3 regions of the Chromobacterium sp. FG22 genome follow, and region 2 is predicted to be linked to each of the others. Evidence: predicted binding sites of a transcription regulator. Region 2 holds the regulator's gene; each other region holds the start of a gene.
What was found. The regulator HrcA, encoded in region 2, represses chaperone genes, less so after heat shock. The targets are predictions, from matches to a motif close to ATTAGCACTCGNNNNNNNCGAGTGCTAAT.
Positions count from the first base shown of each region.

Region 1 (2,267 bases), on a different contig from region 2:
ACCGCAGCGTGTTCGACAATGTGATGCTGCCGCTGGACATCATCGGCTTCGATCGCCGCGACGCCGCCAAGCGCGTGCGCGCCGCGCTGGACAAAGTAGGCCTGCTCGGCAAGGAAAAGAGCATGCCTATCCGCCTGTCAGGCGGCGAGCAGCAGCGCCTGTGCATCGCCCGCGCCGTGGTGCACCGCCCCAGCATCCTGCTGGCCGACGAACCTTCCGCCAACCTGGACCGCGCCTATGCGCTGGACATCATGGAATTGTTCAAATCCTTCCACCAAGTGGGCGTCACCGTATTGATCTCCGCTCACGACGAGACCCTGATGGAAGACTACGGCCGCCGAATCATTCGCCTGCGGGAAGGACAATTTGCCGCATGAAACATTATCTCTATCTGAACTGGCAAAGCGCCAAACTCGCGCTGATCAAGATTCTGCGGCAACCTTTCGGCAGCCTGCTGACCTTGCTGATGCTATCGCTGGCGCTGGCCTTGCCACTCTCGCTTTATCTGGCCGTCAGCAGCGTGCAAGACTGGGTGGGCCGGCTGAGCGCCACGCCGCAAGTCACCCTGTTCATGGAACAGTCATCGGAAGAGGCGGACCTGGCCGCGGTGACCTCCACGCTGACGCATCACCCCAAAATCAAGAGCTACAGCTTCGTCAGCAAGAGCAAGGCGCTGGCCGATATGGAAAAGCGCAACGGCCTGCCGGGCCTGGCCGACGGTCTGGACAGTAATCCGCTGCCGGACGCCTTCGTGGTCACGCCGAAGGCGCTGGAGCCGCGTGAGCTGGAGATGCTGCAAAAAGAGCTCTCCGGCCTGCCCATGGTGGAACAGGCGCAATTCGACGCGGACTGGGCCAAGCGTTTGTACGGCATGGTGGAAATGGGCAAGCATCTAACCTGGTTCATGGCCATCGCCCTGGGCCTGGCGCTGGTGCTGGTGACCAATAACGCGATCCGGATGCAAATCCTGGCGCGCCAGGACGAAATCGAGGTGTCCAAATTGATAGGCGCGCCGGACAGTTTCATCCGCCGCCCCTTCATGTACCACGCGATGTGGCAAGGCATCCTGGCCGGCTTGGCCGCCTGGGCGCTGACCGGTTGGCTGACCTCGGTGGCCAATCCGGCGATTCGCGAATTCGCCCAGTTGTACGGCGAACGGGTGGAACTGCGCAATCTGAACCCGATCGAACTGGCAGTCGCCGTCGCCGTCTCCGCCCTGCTGGCGATGCTGGGCGCCCGCCTCGCCTCCGACCATCATCTGCGCAAGATAGAACCCAAATGAAACGCGGCCGCTTACACGCGCATGTAAGCGGCGCAACAACTGTTAATCAGAGCAAACGGCGTCGGCGCACCGGCTGCGCTACTATCGAGACGATAGAAAAAATCATTGACGCTGGAACCTTTCATTGCTAGCACTCTCCATATACGAGTGCTAACATATCACTACCCAAGGAGGTAGTTATACAGATGACCACAACATTTGCTTTGCCCGTCCCGTCCACCAGCGGCAGCCTGGAGCAATACATCCAAGCTGTGAACAGCGTACCCATGCTGACGCCTGAGCAGGAAAACGAGCTTGCAACGCGCTTCCAGGAGCAAAACGACCTGGAGGCCGCGCGCCAGCTGGTGCTCTCGCACCTGCGCGTGGTGGTATCGATTTCCCGCGGCTACTCCGGTTACGGCCTGCCGCAAGCCGACTTGATTCAGGAAGGCAATATCGGCCTGATGAAAGCCGTCAAACGCTTCGAGCCCGACCGCGGCGTGCGCCTGTTTTCCTTTGCCGTGCACTGGATCAAGGCCGAGATTCACGAATTCATCCTGCGCAACTGGCGCCTGGTGCGCATCGCCACCACCAAGCCTCAGCGCAAGCTGTTCTTCAACCTGCGTAGCATGAAGAGCAGTTTCTCCGCGCTGTCGGAAAACGAGGCCCGCCAAATCGCTGCCGATCTGGGCGTCAAGCCGGAAGAAGTCCGCGAGATGGAAACCCGCATGAGCGGTCAGGACATCGCCTTGCTGGCGGACGACAACGACGACGACGGCTACGCGCCGATCGACTGGCTGGCCGATCATCACAATGAGCCCACCCGCGAGATGGAGCGCCGCGCGTTCGATCATCTGCAGACCGAAGGCCTGCAACAGGCTTTGGCCACGCTGGACCCGCGCAGCCGCCGCATCGTTGAAGCGCGCTGGTTGGCCGACGACAGCGGCTCCACGCTGCACGAGCTGGCCGCCGAATTCGGCGTGTCCGCCGAGCGCATCCGCCAGAT
Region 1 covers NZ_JBMDJX010000011.1:16,730-18,996, reverse strand. The annotation lists gene ftsE (cell division ATP-binding protein FtsE) at 1-377, shown strand, start outside; gene ftsX (permease-like cell division protein FtsX) at 374-1,282, shown strand; gene rpoH (RNA polymerase sigma factor RpoH) at 1,468-2,267, shown strand, end outside.
Region 1: rpoH (RNA polymerase sigma factor RpoH) is a predicted target of HrcA. The motif match lies at 1,409-1,437, and genes of this name have one in related genera.

Region 2 (2,267 bases):
AGCTGGACGGCATGAACTGCGGCCAGCCCATCGCGCCGGCGTAGGAGCCCTTCAGCGTCAGCGGGTCCTTGCCCTCCTCCTTGGCCAGCAGCAGGAACTCGGTCAGCTCCTTGCGGAAGAATTCCGCGCGGCGCGGGTAATCGAAACCGATGGTGGACAAGGCGTCCACCAGACGGAACGATCCGGTGTTGCGGCCGTAATGGGACTCCACGCCCAGGATGGCGACGATGAACTCGGGAGCCACGCCGTATTGCTGCTCGGCCCGCGTCAGCGCGGCCGCGTTGGCGCGCCAGAACGCCACGCCGTCGGCAATGGTCTTTTCCCCCACCGTGGAATTGCGGAACTGATACCAGGGGCGCGAGGTGGACGGCTTGTCCAGAATCTTGATGATGTTGGGCTTGAGTTCGACATTGGCGAACACCGCCTCCAGCTCCGGGCGGTTGAACTGGCCGCCGGCCACTTGCTCGTCGATGTAGCGCTGCACGTCCGGACGCGCCAGAAAGGCCGCGTCGGCCTGCGCCAGCTGGAAGGAGAACAGAGCCGCCAACGGGGCCAGTTTAAGCAAAGATTTCATGGGCTGGTTTCTGAATAAGCGTTTTTGACTTAGCCGCGCTCCTCGAACGAACGCGGCGCGAAAACTATAGCCGCAGACCTCGCGTCAAGCCTTGCGGCGGCCAAAACCGGCGCACGGCCGGCGCACGGGCGTTAGGCCCGGAACGACAAGGCGCTGGACACCAGGCGCGCGGTAATGTCGACGATAGGGATCACCCGCTCGTAAGCCATCCGGGTGGGACCGACCACGCCCAGCGCGCCGACCACCTGGCCGTTGATCCGGTAAGGCGCGGTCACCACCGAGCATTCGTCCAGCGTCATCACGCCAGACTCCTCGCCGATGAAAATGTTCACGCCCTGCGCCTCCCGCCCCTGGTTCAGCAGCTTTAGCAGCTCGGTCTTGCGTTCGAACACGCTGAACAACTGACGCAGCCGCGACAAGTCCTCGGACAGGTCGCTCACCTCCAGCAGCCGGCTGCCGCCGGCCACCACCACCGCGGCGCTGCTGGCCGCCATCGAGCTCTGCCCCAGGCGGATCGCCGCCGACATCAATTCGGCGATGTCGCCCTGCAGCTGACGCAACTCGTCCGCCACCCGGCTGGCGATGCGATCCAGCCCCTGGCCGGCGTAATGCTGGTTGATGAAATTGCCGGCCTCTATCAATTCCGACGGCGTGTAATCGCGTTCAGTGGTCAGCAGATGGTTCTGCACGTCCCCGTCCAACGTCACCAAGATCATCAGCACCCGCCGCTCGGACAGGCGCAGGAATTCGATCTGGCGAAAAGCGATGTCGGAGCGCTGCGGCGTGACGATCACGCCGGCGAAATGCGTCAGCTCGGACAGCAAGGAGGACGCGGACTGGGCGATGCGCTGCGGGCTGTCCGGCTGCAGATTCAGTTCCAGCTCGTGCAGCGCCGCCTCTTCCAAAGGCCGGATGGTGAGCAGACGATCGACGAACATGCGGTAGCCGCGCGCGGTGGGCACCCGGCCGGCCGAGGTGTGCGGCGCCGCGATCAGCCCCATCGCCTCCAGCTCCGCCAGCACATTGCGGATGGACGCGGACGACAGCTCGACGCCGGGCAGCATGGACAGGGTTTTGGACCCCACCGGCTGGCCGTCGACGATGTAGCGTTCGATCAGGACCTTGAGCAGGTGTTGCGCGCGTTCGTTCATCATGATGGCTTCATTGTACACAGGGTGGACACTTGTAAAAGTGGTCGCAATCACAACTTTTTCAAGCGAGATCGCGGTTTCCCGTCCCGAAGGACGGTATCGCCGGCAAGCGGCTCTGCCGTTGGCCAAGGCTTTATGAGATAATCGACGGCATCTTTTCGGCTATCGGCGCGGCAAGCGCGAGCGCGACGGGGCAAGCCCGCCGGCGCCGCGCAAACCCCTGTCCGGCATCGGGTTTTCCCCGCCGCCATGGACACGGCCCGCCGCTGGCCGAGCATTCATTTTGTTTAGCGCCCCCCACACTGGAGACAGCATGGCATCCGAAGACAAGAGCAAAGCGTTGGCCGCGGCCCTTGCCCAAATTGAAAAACAGTTTGGCAAGGGTTCGATCATGCGCATGAGCGACAACCAGATCAACGAAAACCTGCAAGTGGTCTCCACCGGCTCGCTGAGTCTGGACCTGGCGCTGGGCGTCGGCGGCCTGCCGCGCGGCCGCGTGGTGGAAATCTACGGCCCGGAGTCGTCCGGTAAAACCACCCTGT
Region 2 covers NZ_JBMDJX010000017.1:1,676-3,942, forward strand. The annotation lists gene mltB (lytic murein transglycosylase B) at 1-574, opposite strand, end outside; gene hrcA (heat-inducible transcriptional repressor HrcA) at 706-1,728, opposite strand; gene recA (recombinase RecA) at 2,039-2,267, shown strand, end outside.

Region 3 (2,267 bases), on a different contig from region 2:
AGGAAGGCGATATCCTGCAACATGGCTTTGCGACGATCGCCAAAGCCCGGGGCTTTAACGGCTACCACTTTCAGGATGCCGCGGATGGTGTTGACCACCAGAGTGGCCAGCGCTTCGCCTTCCACGTCTTCTGCGATGATCAGCAGCGGGCGGCCGGACTTGGCCACTTGCTCCAGAACCGGCAGCAGATCGCGGATATTGGAGATTTTCTTATCGAACAGCAGGATGAAGGGATTGTCCAGAGCGGCAATCTGTTTGTCCTGGTTGTTGATGAAGTACGGGGACAGGTAGCCGCGGTCGAACTGCATGCCTTCCACCACGTCCAGTTCGTTGTTCAGGCTCTTGCCGTCTTCAACGGTGATCACGCCTTCCTTGCCCACTTTTTCCATGGCATTGGCGATGATGTCGCCGATGTCGGAATCGGAGTTGGCGGAGATGGAGCCAACCTGAGCGATTTCCTTGGTGGTGGCGCACGGCTTGGCGATCTTGGCGATCTCACCCACCAGCGAGGCAACGGCCTTGTCGATGCCGCGCTTCAGGTCCATCGGGTTCATGCCGGCGGCAACGTACTTCATGCCCTCCAACACGATGGCTTGAGCCAGCACGGTGGCGGTGGTGGTGCCGTCGCCGGCCACGTCGGAAGTCTTGGAAGCGACTTCTTTCACCATCTGCGCGCCCATGTTCTCGAACTTGTCCTTCAGTTCGATTTCCTTGGCGACGGATACGCCGTCCTTGGTGATGGTCGGCGCGCCGAAGGAGCGGTCCAGCACCACGTTGCGGCCTTTCGGGCCCAGAGTCACTTTAACGGCATCAGCCAGAATGTTGACGCCGGTTACCATCTTGGCACGAGCGGAATCACCAAACTTTACGTCTTTAGCAGCCATTCTTTAAATCTCCAGAATTCTGAGTAGGGAAAGTTCAGATGTGGGTCGGATTACTCAACGATGCCCATTACATCTTCCTCGCGCATCACGAGGACTTCATCGCCGTCAACCTTGACGGCCTGACCGGAATACTTGCCGAAAATGACTTTGTCGTTAGGCTTCAGTTCCAGCGGACGGCGCTCGCCGTTCTCCAGAATCTTGCCATTGCCTATGGCCAAAACGATGCCCATATCCGGTTTTTCTGCGGCTGCGCCCGGCAGAACGATGCCGGAAGCGGTTTTTTCTTCAGCCTCGAGGCGCTTGATAACAACACGGTCGTGCAAAGGACGAATTGCCATGGATCTCTCCTGTTACAGTGGCTGTTGAGAGTGGAAACCTGTGTGAGTTGAGGCGGGCGTTAGCACTCACCTGCTGCGAGTGCTAATGATAGGGACGAGCGGGAGGGTTTTCAAGAGCCTGCCACAGCAATTTTCTGCAAGCCCATAGTTGGGGATGGTCAAAGTTTACGGGAAGACGGGGGACTTGCTCTGACCGCCCCCTGCCGAGTCATAGGCGAGCGGATCTGCGCAGCAACATCCAACGCGGCGTACGGAAGCGGATGATCATGCGATACAACTTAACATAGGTAACCATGAAGGCAAGCACGAATCCAATCAATACCGGAGTATTGTTCCAGAAAAGCATAGCTGGAACTACTGATACGGAAGACAGAGCCCACAGATAGGGTGATGTCAAACTATTCCGCATGGTCTTATGATCAACATCTTTACTGCCAACCATCCAGCGGACAAGACGCATATAAACCAATTGATGCAAGTGCAGAGCATCCGGGTAACCAATGCGACGACCTTGCAAGAATTTACGACGATAAATCGAGAACATTGTCTCAAATACAGGATAAATGACACATAGAAGCGGAAACCAAGGGGAAACCTGCTCATGGCGTGCGACCAACAACACAGACACTTCTGCAATCATGAAGCCTACTAGATAAGCACCACCATCCCCTGCGAAAATAAGACCGCGCGGAAAGTTCCAGAACAAGAAACCGGCAATAGCCCCCACCATGGCGAAACAAATGCCCATCAAGACAGGATCTTGAACCTTGAAAGCCACATACGCTATCGCCAAGCAGATAAAAATTGATACCACTCCCGAAAGGCCGTTGTACCCGTCAATGATATTGACTGCATGTGCAACTCCTCCAACCGCTACAACAGTTAGCAGCAAGGACAGGAACCATAATTGCGACAGTAAACCATCCAGCATAGGGATATCCAAACGCTGGAGTCCAGCACCTAACATGAAATAACCCAAGGCAGCAGCGACGAACGTTGCTAGCAACCGCGGGAGCGGCCCAACCCGTTTCGTAACATCCTCAGC
Region 3 covers NZ_JBMDJX010000003.1:165,601-167,867, forward strand. The annotation lists gene groL (chaperonin GroEL) at 1-884, opposite strand, end outside; gene ACODSD_RS04380 (co-chaperone GroES) at 935-1,222, opposite strand; gene ACODSD_RS04385 (MraY family glycosyltransferase) at 1,431-2,267, opposite strand, start outside.
Region 3: ACODSD_RS04380 (co-chaperone GroES) is a predicted target of HrcA. The motif match lies at 1,281-1,309, and genes of this name have one in related genera.